One region of the Pseudoalteromonas sp. SR41-7 genome, then DNA from elsewhere that is predicted to be linked to it. Evidence: predicted binding sites of a transcription regulator. Region 1 holds the regulator's gene; each other region holds the start of a gene.
What was found. The regulator sigma-54, encoded in region 1, starts transcription at its own class of promoters, with help from an activator protein. The targets are predictions, from matches to a motif close to GTTGGCACGNNNNTNGNNT.
Positions count from the first base shown of each region.

Region 1 (3,151 bases):
AAAGCAATCAGACGGCACGACTATGAGCGCCAGTGCTGACGAAGTACGTTATGATGTATCTAAGCGTTTTTTAACGCTTGTTGGTAATGCACAAGTATCGCAAGCCGGACAAAAAATAAATGCTAAAAGCATTACCTACGACATAGAGCAGCAGCTCATCAGTGCCGAAAAAGATGAAAACTCAACTGACCGCGTTCACACAATTTTAGTACCGATCGAAACTAAAAAAAGTAAAAAAGGCGATAAAGGTCAACCATGAGCACATTAAAAGCAGAACTATTGGCAAAAAGCTATAAAGGTCGTGAAGTTGTAAAAAACGTCGGCCTTGAAGTACAAGCTGGCAGTATAGTTGGCTTACTTGGCCCTAACGGTGCTGGTAAAACAACGACTTTTTATATGATTGTAGGGCTTGTTCCTAGCGACAAAGGTAAAATATCTATTGATGATAACGATATTACTCTTTTACCTATGCATAGTCGTGCTAGATTAGGCATAGGCTACTTACCACAAGAGTCATCGATTTTTAGAAAGCTGACTGTTTATCAAAACTTAATGGCCATTTTAGAAACGCGCAAAGAACTAAATAAACAAGCCAGAGAAGACACGCTCAATAACTTATTAGATGAATTTAGCATACAACACATTCGTGATAGCCAAGGTATGGCATTATCGGGGGGAGAACGTCGTCGTGTAGAAATAGCACGAGCGCTGGCAGCAGATCCTAAATTTATATTACTGGATGAACCGTTTGCCGGTGTTGACCCTATTTCGGTATTAGATATAAAGAAAATAATAGAACATCTTAAAAATCGTGGGATTGGTGTATTAATTACCGACCATAACGTAAGAGAGACCCTTGATGTTTGTGAAAAAGCCTACATTGTTTCTCATGGGGAGCTGATTGCATCAGGTACTCCAGAACACGTATTAAATGATAAAACAGTACGCGATGTTTACTTAGGCGAGCAATTTAGGCTGTAACATTTACGCCATGTCTTTAAGCATCTGCTAGTATTAATTATAACAACATAAAAGGATTGTTAGAGATACATGAGGCAATCACTACAGCTGCGCATGGGCCAGCAACTTACAATGACTCCACAGTTGCAACAAGCTATTCGTTTGTTGCAACTCAGTACATTGGATCTCCAGCAAGAAATACAAGAAGCTCTCGACAGTAATCCACTATTAGAGGTTGAAGAGGCAGACTATTCCGAAGACGCTGCTGGTAAAAACGAGCAAAAAGCTGATACCGATGACATAACTGTTAGCGCATCTGCTGATGATGCTCCGAGCGAATACGAACAAGATACTGGTGAAGCACTTGCAAAAGACACGCTAAGTGACGACATGGCTATGGATGTCAGTTGGGATGAGTACATGAGTGCCGCTCCTGCAGCCTCATCAGGTCCAATGCCTGAAGACGAATCAATATACCAAGGCGCCTCTACTGAAACGCTCCATGAGTATTTAATGTGGCAATTACAACTAACGCCATTTAGCCCTACAGACGAAGCTATTGCTATTGCTATTGTAGAAGCTGTCGATGATTCAGGTATTTTAACACTAAGCTGCGAAGAGATTTTAGAAAGCTTTAATCAAGAAAACGAAGATGATAACGAAGTCGAACTTGATGAAATTGAAGCGGTATTAAAACGCATCCAACTGTTTGATCCTGTTGGTATTGCTGCACGTAGTTTACAAGAGTGTTTGTGTATTCAGCTTAATCAATTTGATAAAGAAACACCTTATATTAATGAAACGAAAATGATTTTAACCGAGCATATTGATCTATTAGCAGCTCGCGACTATCGTACATTAATGAAAAAAACTAAGCTCAAAGAAGAAGAGCTTAAAGAAGTAATGACACTAATACATACTCTCAACCCAAAACCTGCAGATACTATTGTAAGGGAAGAATCTGAGTATGTTATTCCTGATGTGTCAGTTAAAAAAATTAAAGGCCGCTGGGTTGTCGAATTAAACCCAGATAGCATGCCTAAAATTCGTGTTAATAGCCAATACGCAGCAATGTCTCGCACTGTAAAATCAAGTGGCGACAGCCAGTTTATTCGCTCACATTTACAAGAAGCTAAATGGTTTATTAAAAGCTTAGAAAGTAGAAACGACACGCTATTAAAAGTTACTAATTGTATTGTTAAGCAACAACAAGGCTTTTTTGAACATGGCCCTGAAGCCATGAAACCAATGGTTTTAAATGATGTTGCTGAAATGGTAGAAATGCACGAATCGACAATTTCTCGCGTAACTACTCAAAAGTACATGCATACACCCCGTGGTATATTTGAGCTTAAATATTTTTTCTCAAGCCATGTAAGTACTGAAAACGGTGGTGAATGTTCATCTACAGCAATACGTGCGCTTATCCGAAAATTAATCGCAGCAGAAAACTCAGCAAAACCATTGAGTGATAGCAAAATAGCGGATATATTGGCTGAGCAAGGAATTAAAGTAGCGAGACGTACAATCGCAAAATACCGCGAATCTCTTGCTATTCCACCGTCAAATCAGCGTAAAAGTCTGATTTAAGACGCTAAACTAAGAGGGTAATGCTTATGCAACTAAACTTAACTGGTCGTCACGTAGAATTAACCGATTCACTAAGAGACTATATTAATACTAAATTTGCGAAGCTTGAAAGACACTCTGATCATATTAATAATGTTCATGTCATTCTCGATGTAGAAAAATTAAATCAAAAAGCAGAAGCCACAATACACGTAAGCGGTGCTGAGCTATTTGCCTCTACAGAACATCAAGATATGTATGCCGCTATTGACTCGTTGATCGACAAGCTCGATCGCCAAGTAATCAAACACAAAGAGAAGCTTGCTCGACACTAATATGATGAAATTAAGTTCACTTATATGCCAGGACTGCAGCAAAGCTGCGGTCCTTTTTAATAGCAAAAAAAGAATTTTAGAGTTCATTAGCGAACTTGCTCACGACAAACTTCCGTATTTACCGCAACAAGATATTCTTAATGCTTTAATGAGCAGAGAGAAATTAGGTAGTACAGGTATAGGGCGTGGCATTGCTATTCCTCATGGAAGAATGAGCGGTGCAGAAGAGCCTTTGGCTTTAGTGCTCGTTAGCGAAACTCCAATAAACTTTGATGCAATCGATAATC
Region 1 covers NZ_JACJEF010000001.1:476,206-479,356, forward strand. The annotation lists gene lptA (lipopolysaccharide transport periplasmic protein LptA) at 1-259, shown strand, start outside; gene lptB (LPS export ABC transporter ATP-binding protein) at 256-981, shown strand; gene H5092_RS02215 (RNA polymerase factor sigma-54) at 1,051-2,550, shown strand; gene hpf (ribosome hibernation promoting factor) at 2,577-2,864, shown strand; gene ptsN (PTS IIA-like nitrogen regulatory protein PtsN) at 2,869-3,151, shown strand, end outside.

Region 2 (3,151 bases), 360 kb from region 1:
AATGTGGTTTCGCTTCTAACCGCTGGTAGGTCTGGGTTATAACGCTTTTGAGTTTCCTCAACTGAGCTAAAGTCCATGCTCAAATCAACTTGAGCTGTATAGTTTGCAAGCCCAACAACCGGTATTAAAATACTGTCTATTTTTTCAAGATACTCTTGTTCGCGCTTACGTTCTAAATCGTATTCTTTACGAGAGCGTGCTGCTAATGAGCTTTGCGAACCTGAATTTAATAATCGACCATTTTGGTCAGTAACCGTAACACGTGCAGGCTCTAAGCCTTGTACTGCTGAAGCAATCATATCAACAACAGAGTCTACTTCTTCACGGTCAAGTGAGCGGCCACGCTTAAGTGTTAATACAACAGTAGCGGATGGTTTTTTCTCTCTGCGGGCAAATACGTTTTCTTTAGGGATGGCTAACAATACTTTGGCGCGAGTAATGTTATTTAGCTCTTCAATGGTGCGTGCTAATTGCTGTTCACGACCATGTTTTAAACGTTCACGCTCCAAGCGTTGGCTTACACCAAAGCCCATATCTTGCATAATTATGTCGGAGCCAGATGCAGGGCCTTGCTCTAACCCTTCGCGGGTCATTAGCAATTTAATGTTTTGGTATTCGCTTTCATCAACCGATACAACATTGCCATCTAGTTGGTATTCAATTTTTTGCGCATCTAAAAAGTCTAATGTTTGAATAAGCTCTTCTGTTTGCATTTTGCCTAACGGACGCATATCTGGCTGACGAGCCCAAATAATAATAAAAATCGCGATAGCTAAACAAATAGCCAATGCTATAACCAATGTTACTTGGCGCAATACATCAACACCATTTAAAGCACTTAAGTAGCCTGACTTTTGTTCTTGTTGATCATCACCACCACTTTGGTCAATACCGCCACCAGCAAGTGCTAGGTCTGTAGATTGGTTAGATTGCGCCACAATAATTCTCCACTACCTAATTAAACGGGCATGTTCATGATTTCTTTATAAGCTTCAACAAGTTTATTACGAACCTGTACTGTAGCCTCAAAAGCAACTGACGATTTTTGAGAAGCAATCATCGCCTCAGCAAGAGATACACTTCGATCCCCCATCTCAACTGCTGTTACTTTTTGCGCGGCATCTTGTTGTAACCCGTGCACTGAATTTATTGCATCACTTAGCATGTCGCCAAATTGTGCTGTAGAAGTAGACTGCACCTGAGTTGGCAGTTTATTAGTTTGATTATTACGGCCGGCTTCTAAAGCCATTGATTGCATTTCTTGAAATACAGCACTGTTTTGAATTTTCATAATTTATCTCTGACACGCAGTGAACTCTTATAAGTAATAAAGCACAAAGCATGCCAAATAATTAATCATTAAAATACAGTAGGTTAACTTTAATTTGTGTGAGTCAGAGTTTTGACAACCCTAAGCTCGCAGCGCAAACTTAGGGTTTATAGGAGGTTATGCAGGAAGTGAAATACCTAAATCGCGCATTTGCGCTAGTTTATAACGTAAAGTTCGTGGGCTTATACCCAACGTTTCAGCAACGTCTTTACGCTTACCTTGGCAACGTGCAAGGGTTTCTAAAATAATACGATGCTCTTTGTCTTTAAGCTCATCTTTATAGCTACCGGTATCTGCCGCTAGCAAACCTTGATTAGGCTCATCCTCAGCATGCGATTTTTCATCATAATATGCAGAGCTTAACGTGCTTTTATCAACACCTTTATCTGCATGAGCTAATTCTGTTGGCGATACGGTTTGCGCCGGTGCCAATGAAGGCTCCATAACAAAGTTATTAGATACTAAGTTTTCGATAAAAATAGCATGCTCGTTTATTGTGTTACCCGTGCGCAGTATAAGCGCACGCTGTATAACATTATCAAGCTCGCGTACATTACCAGGCCACGCGTGAGCCAGTAACTTTTGCTCAGCAGCTTTATCTAAATACGCCATAGGCTCTTTGCTTTTACTTATATGGCGCTCAATTAAATGCTTAGCCAATACAATAATATCGCCAGGGCGTTGGCACAATGGTCGCCACATAAGTGGAAAAACATTAAGCCTGTAATATAAATCTTCTCTAAACTGATTTTCAGACACAGCTTCTTTTAAATCACGATTACTGGTTGCCAAAATACGTACATCGAGCTGAATTGTTTTACGCCCCCCTAAACGCTCTACTTCACGTTCTTGCAGTACGCGTAAAAGTTTAGCTTGTAGCCCTAAGTCCATTTCAGTAATTTCATCAAGTAAAATAGTGCCGCCTTGTGCTTGCTCAAACTTACCCGGACATGCTTGAATCGCGCCCGTAAAAGCCCCTTTTTCGTAACCAAATAACGTGGCTTCGAGCATATTTTCAGGAATAGCCGCGCAGTTAATCGCTACAAATGGCTCATTACATCGGCTCGACTTATCATGAATATAACGCGCAAGTACTTCCTTACCTGAACCACTTGGACCAAGTACCATTACACTTGCATCAGAGCGTGCTACTTTACTTGCAAGCTCCAATAATTGAATACTAGTTGGGTCAGCAACAATGGGGCCGTCGGTTTCTTTTTCTTTTTCAGGCAAATAACGGCTCACCATATTTAACAGCACTTCAGGTGCAAATGGTTTTGCCATGTAGTCAATTGCACCTAGGCGCATGGCCTCTACCGCATCGTCAATTGTGGCATACGCCGTCATCATCAATACAGGTAAATCAGGATGGTTTAATTTAATACTGCGTAGTAAATCAAGCCCACTCATTGCGCCCATTTGCACGTCGCTTACAACAAGCGAAAATTGATCTTTTTTAAGTAGTAACATTGCTTGCTCAGCACTGCTCGCTGCAACACATTCAATACCCGACATTTCAAGGGTATCTATTAAGGCTTCACGAAGCCCTGCGTCATCTTCGACAACTAAAATAGTGTTACTCATAATGACCCCTCTAATTTAGATGTTGCCTTAATAGGCAGTAACAAGCTAAAGCAGGCACCACCATGCGTATTATTAGTCACATCAACACGGCCTTGGTGCGCACTAGCCACCGAACTCACTACAGCAAGCCCTAAACCTGTGCCCTGACTTTTTGTAGTAAAAAATGGTTCAAAAATTTTATCGCTTTGGCTTAAATCAACACCTGGGCCATTGTCGCTCACACTAATACGAACCATA
Region 2 covers NZ_JACJEF010000001.1:114,629-117,779, forward strand. The annotation lists gene fliF (flagellar basal-body MS-ring/collar protein FliF) at 1-938, opposite strand, end outside; gene fliE (flagellar hook-basal body complex protein FliE) at 959-1,291, opposite strand; gene H5092_RS00585 (sigma-54 dependent transcriptional regulator) at 1,448-2,914, opposite strand; gene H5092_RS00590 (PAS domain-containing sensor histidine kinase) at 2,911-3,151, opposite strand, start outside.
Region 2: a site for sigma-54 is predicted at 1,331-1,349, ahead of fliE (flagellar hook-basal body complex protein FliE). Genes of this name have one in related genera too.

Region 3 (3,151 bases), on a different contig from region 1:
GGTGCTGCCGCGCAAAATGATAGCAATATGAACCGGATCATAGCTAAACCTAAAAGTGGCTAAAGTTGTGTTAATAATGCCCTAAGTTATTACTAGGCACAATTTGTTTAGTTTTTATAAATTTTAGGCACAAAAAACCACAATCAAGTGGTTTAAATTACGTATGGTCCAGAGGGAGGGATAGACTTGCTTACATCCATGTAATCAATCGCTACGCGACGCTTGCAGCGGCCTAAAATATTCCAGACATTTTGTCGAACCATGTCGAGGGTTCTCACCCTCCCAATTTAGTATCGGTGTTAAATTTTAGGCACAAAAAAACCACAATTAAGTGGTTTAAATTAAGTATGGTGGAGAGGGAGGGATTCGAACCCTCGATAGAGCTACAAACTCTATACTCCCTTAGCAGGGGAGCTCCTTCGGCCACTCGGACACCTCTCCAACGCATAACCGGTTGTATTGATGGAATAAAAAAATCCACCAATTAAAATATGGTGGAGAGATAGGGATTTGAACCCTAGATGGGCTATAAACCCATGCCGGTTTTCAAGACCGGTGCATTCGACCACTCTGCCATCTCTCCGTGACGCAGAATAATACTTAGGTGATACCGCTGTGTAAATAGCAAAATGACTGTTTGCCTAAAAAATATACGTAAATGAGGTTTTTTTTGTAAATAAGGGGAAATTAAGGCAATTTTTAATAAAATAAATAGGTTGCAGCAAACAATGGGAGCTAAATAAGTGACTTCATTTAGTGGTTGAGTGTTCGCTGCACCGAAAAATAATCATGGTTGGGTGATTATTTATATTGAGCTGCACCGCTAAGTGCTAGTCTTTTACCAATCGTGTTAAGTTTAGCTAACATTCTTGCTTTACGGTTAGTTGGTTTAACGGCTACTTGCGCTACTGCTGTTTGATTTAATGTATTAATTGGTTTCATTATTTTGCTCCGGTCGTATCTGTTGAAATCGCGTGCATTTTGCACGTTGTTTGATTAAAAATACAACGATAAAAATTGAGCCTGAGGGATTAGTTAAACTAATCTGAATTGATTTTATTAATATGCGATTCAGTAAGTTGCATTACTGTTTTTGCATAGCTATTTATATGACGGTTGGTTTTAACCCCTTTGATGTTGGGGTTTTTGGTTTTTTAATTTATTTTTATGCATTTTATACAATGTTTTTTGATTATTTATTCAGATTAAAAAAATTTAATTAAACGTTTGTTATCTCACTCTAAAATACATTGCTGGAAACAAAAGCTTGTCACTACTTATAATTATTAAACCAAGTATCAAAAAACAGAGCCAAAAATCATTGGCATGGCTTAAAAATATCTGTAAAAAACGCAGCTTTTCTTATTGTATATTTACTACAACGGGAAGCTTTGACGATGACTGCGCTCAAATAAGGTTGTTACTGAGTAAATTTCCCAAAGTAGTTGCACTAGGTGGCGATGGTACATTGAACTTGGCGGTTAATGCACTAATAGGGAGCAGCTGTTCGTTAGCATTATTACCTTGCGGTACAGGTAACGATTTCTCCAGAGGGTTTAATTGCAAAGAAGATGATTGGCGAAAGGCATTATTTAATACACCGACAGCCATTGATATAGGAAAAATTAATAGCCGCTATTTTATTAATATTGCAGGGGTAGGATTTGATGCTCATGTGATTAAAACTATTAACGATAAAGCTAGTTTTTCATCTTTTGATTACAGTTGGACGAGCATTAAAGAGCTATTTTATTATCAAGCTCAGCAGTTACAAGGTACGTTTAATAACGATGCTCGGCAGTATCAAAATTTAATTACTGTATTTGCTAATCATAAGTACTTTGGTGGCGGGCTAAAAATAGCGCCAAAAGCAGATTTAACTGATGGCCAGCTTGAGTGTTATCAAATGCGATCGGGTGGGCTTTTTTATAATGTAATAAGCTTTATTAAGTTATTTTTTAAGCGTCATGAGTATATAAAAAACCTTACCTATAGTCGCTTAAATACAGCTTCCATAAAAACTGAAGGGTTATTGATTGAAGCAGATGGTGAGCTGATAGGTAAAACTCCTGCAGTTGTTAGTGTGTATGGACAGGCCTTACTTTTTCATATGCCAATAAAAAAGCGCCTTCAGTAAAGTAGGCGCTTTTGCGTTAGTTGCGTTAATAACGCGTCTAACTGGGGACGGAGCCACTTTTAGCTATTGCTCTATTAGCTAAAAAGGCGTTAATTCGTTTTGTTGGGGTAAGCACAATGGCGTTACCTAATAGCACTAAGCTAAACCCTGCAAAGGTATTTGCGTGCCATTCAAAGCCTTCAAAAAAGCTACTCAGTGTTACTGCCACTAATGGGAATAAAACAATAACGTAGCTGGCTTTTTCAGGGCCTATATTTTTTAGTAGTGCAAAGTAACAACCAAAAGCGATTACTGTGCCAAATATTGATAAATAAAGTAATGATAACCAGTAGCTAGTTGGGGCGTTTAAACTAAATTGCACATCGTTCATTAATACATATAAAGCTAAGCCTATAGCACTATATAACATGCCCCATGCATTGCCCTGCAATACGCCAATTTGCTTACGAGAATTACGAACGCTTATCATGTTGCCCAATGAAGCCACAAAGGTGCCACCAAGGGCAAGTAGTAACCCGACCAATGCACCGTTACTTAAGTCGAACTGCTGTAACTGTGGCCAAAACAGACACGTAATACCTAATACAGCGAGTGCGGCACCGGTATAAATTCGTTTTGAGATAGGTTTACCAAAAAATAGTCGAGTGTTAACTATGTTCATAACCAGCAATAGTGAAAAGGCGATAGAGGTCATAGCGGAGGTTAAGTAATTTTGTGCCCAGTAAAGCATTAAGTAATTTAAGGCAAAATTACAAATAGCCAACAAAGCAAAAAAGCCATGATCGATTAATGAAAAGCGCATATCCGGTTTTTTGTACGCTACATATAACCACATTAAAAGTGCTGCAATAGCAAAGCGATAAAATAACGATAGCTCTACCGCAATATCACCTAGCTGAAATTCGATGGCTAACCAAGTAGAACCCCAAATTAAAACGGTTGTAATGTATAGCGCTGCACTTTTCATGGTTACTCTCCAAAGCCCGATTGAATGGCTATTTTAAGACCTGTCTG
Region 3 covers NZ_JACJEF010000020.1:23,395-26,545, forward strand. The annotation lists gene H5092_RS19035 (RNA-binding protein) at 1-41, opposite strand, end outside; tRNA gene H5092_RS19040 (tRNA-Ser) at 349-441, opposite strand; tRNA gene H5092_RS19045 (tRNA-Ser) at 493-583, opposite strand; gene H5092_RS19050 (hypothetical protein) at 802-942, opposite strand; gene H5092_RS19055 (diacylglycerol kinase family protein) at 1,268-2,137, shown strand; gene H5092_RS19060 (DMT family transporter) at 2,175-3,104, opposite strand.
Region 3: a site for sigma-54 is predicted at 980-998, ahead of H5092_RS19055 (diacylglycerol kinase family protein). Genes of this name have one in related genera too.

Region 4 (3,151 bases), on a different contig from region 1:
AGCTCAGGTGCAATGTTATCAGCAGGGCGACAAGTAATAACTTCCGCTCCATCAAGCACGCGCTCTTGTAGCTCTTTATTCATTGGTGCTGGTGTTAAGCCATATTCACCTTTTAATACGCCAGCAGTCTCTTTAGTAATTGTTTTATAACGCTCACCCGTTAGCACATTAAGTACCGCTTGAGTGCCAACAATTTGCGACGTTGGTGTTACTAAAGGTAAAAAGCCAAGATCTTCACGTACACGTGGGATCTCAAGTAAAACCTCATTAAGCTTATCGGCTGCGCCTTGCTCTTTAAGTTGGTTTTCCATGTTTGTAAGCATGCCACCAGGTACTTGAGCTAGTAAAATACGCCCATCAACCCCTTTTAAGCTACCTTCAAATGCCGCATATTTTTTACGTACATCTCTAAAGTAAGCAGCAATTTCTTCTAGGTGGTTTAAATCAAGCCCAGTATCACGCTCAGTCCCTTCAACTATCGATACAATAGTTTCAGTTGCAGAATGTCCATAAGTCATACTCATTGATGAAATAGCGGTATCGAGCATATCAATACCAGCATCAATTGCTTTTTGGTAAGTAGCAGTACTTAAACCTGTTGTAGCGTGGCACTGCATAGCAATTGGAATAGATACAGTTTCTTTAAGTGCTTTAATTAGTTTTTCAGCATCGTACGGCTTTAATAAACCCGCCATATCTTTAATACAAATTGAGTGACAACCCATATCTTCAAGCTGCTTTGCAAGAGTTAGCCACATATCAAGTGTATGAACTGGGCTAACTGTGTACGAAATAGTACCTTGAGCGTGAGCGCCTACTTTTACAGCCGCTTTAATAGCTGTTTCTAGATTGCGAACATCGTTCATTGCATCAAATATACGAAATACGTCAACGCCATTTTTATGTGCACGTTCTACAAATTTTTCAACTACGTCATCAGCGTAATGGCGGTAACCTAATAAGTTTTGACCGCGTAATAGCATTTGCTGTTTAGTATTAGGCATCGCTTTTTTAAGTGCACGAATACGCTCCCAAGGATCTTCGCCTAGATAACGAATACACGAGTCAAATGTAGCACCGCCCCACGATTCAATAGACCAATAACCCGCATCGTCTAATTTGCTAGCAATCGGTAGCATATCGTCTAGGCGCATACGCGTTGCTAATAATGATTGGTGAGCATCGCGTAATACCAATTCTGTTAATTTTAATTTAGCCATGTGTGTGCCTCTTATTTATTATTTAATTTGTACTGAGCAATGGCAGCACTAATAGCAGCGATGTGCTCATTAGGCACACCTTGAGATTTAAAAGATGGTGATTTAACTGGTGTCGCCACGTCAGGTTCGCTAAAGCGCGTCACCAAATTAGACATAAGCGTTACTGCACCAATTAATATCGACAGAAATACAAACACCCCAACCATGCCAGTAAGCATTAAGTTACCAGCCGTTGTGAGTAGAGCACCTATATCCATTTTTCTCCCCTTGAAACCCATATCGAAAATAAAAAATCGATTTAATTAAATATTTATTCACTGGATAATAACAAAACTAATCGCTTTGTCTACATCTTGTAAATTGGTAAAACCAATTAAACAATAAACAACATAACACTCAATTAATTTACATGCTATAACTCAGCAATCACGCGCTCTACAATACATACAAGAAATAACGACTATAGCTAATAGTTATATGGAATTTGTTAATTAACTATCAAGCTAAGTAAAAATAAACACTAATTCTTAATATAAAGTGCAAAGCCACACATCAATTGTTAATTGGTCTTACCAAAATAAGTTTATTTAGTGAACATTTAGCAGTTATTTGCAACAGTGTGAATAACTTACATAACAAAGCGTAAAAGTTACTAACCAACTAATAACTAGAACAACAGCGAAAAACCATAACCAATTGATATTTATACCAAATAAACTTTGGCATATAACTGGCATTAGTTATTATGAGCAAATTTGATAACCAAGGAGAAAACAATGTTACGCTGGACAATTACATTTTTAGTTATTGCTTTAATCGCTGCAGTGTTAGGTTTTGGTGGCATCGCAGGTGCCGCAGCTGGTATAGCAAAAATTATATTTTTTATCTTTTTAGTACTTTTAGTGATTTCATTAGTTTCAGGTGCACTACGTGGTAAATCACCCAGGTAGATAAAGCATTCAACTAACAAACACTAAAATTTAATTAATACTTACAAGGAATTACACTATGAACTCTACAACTTTAAAAGCAGCACTAATCGCAGTATTTGCAGGTTTTTTCATGATGGGTTGTGAAGACAACCATGCAGAAGATGCTGGCGAACGTATCGACGAAGCAGTAACTGATGTGCAAAACTCTGTTGAAGATGCATGTGAAAATGTTAAAGAAGGCGTGAACGCTGAAGAAACTAACTGTTAATTCTTCTTGTACCGCTAAAAAAAACGGCTTTCGAGCCGTTTTTTTGTGCCAGTAATAAAATCACTAACTATAAAGCTGCTCATTTAGCAGTTAGCTTGTTAAAATAAAAAAAACGATATTTAAAGCAAGGCAAAATGGCATTCACAACCACCTACACATTAGATAAACCCTACTTTTACGAGTGTTTTGATGAGTCACTCCCTTATAGTAAACGTGCAAAACCTAAATACTTTTTACTTGTGTTGCTAGTTGCGCTTGGTTTATTTGGCATTTATGTTTTAGACGATCATTACTTAGGATCGTTTATGATCATGTTAGCGGTACTCGAATGCGTCGCTTTTTACTATCGCAGACCATGGTGGGTAACCAGACAAATGCTCAGCAGAGCATCAGGCTCTGAGGTAACACTTACCTTTGATGAAGAAGGTATTAAATCTGCTAATCATTACAAAAGCTATAAATTAGAATGGCAAAATATAAGCGAAGTAATAGACACCCAGCAAGGTATTATTATTAAAAATAAAAGTGGTATGCAGTACATATCAAAACAAATACTTAATCCTGAAACACTCGCTTTTATAAACAAAAAAGCCACTCAGTGAGTGGCTTTTAGTCTAGTTGAGTTAATTACTCAACTACGTATACGTGTTGATTAAGCATTGCCCGGATTAGGGTTCGACTTTTCAGCTTGTATGCGCATGTAAATCTCTTCACGATGCACTGATACGTCT
Region 4 covers NZ_JACJEF010000002.1:327,356-330,506, reverse strand. The annotation lists gene oadA (sodium-extruding oxaloacetate decarboxylase subunit alpha) at 1-1,220, opposite strand, end outside; gene H5092_RS04240 (OadG family protein) at 1,232-1,477, opposite strand; gene H5092_RS04235 (DUF1328 domain-containing protein) at 1,997-2,170, shown strand; gene H5092_RS04230 (hypothetical protein) at 2,229-2,420, shown strand; gene H5092_RS04225 (YcxB family protein) at 2,555-3,022, shown strand; gene csrA (carbon storage regulator CsrA) at 3,073-3,151, opposite strand, start outside.
Region 4: a site for sigma-54 is predicted at 1,939-1,957, ahead of H5092_RS04235 (DUF1328 domain-containing protein). Genes of this name have one in related genera too.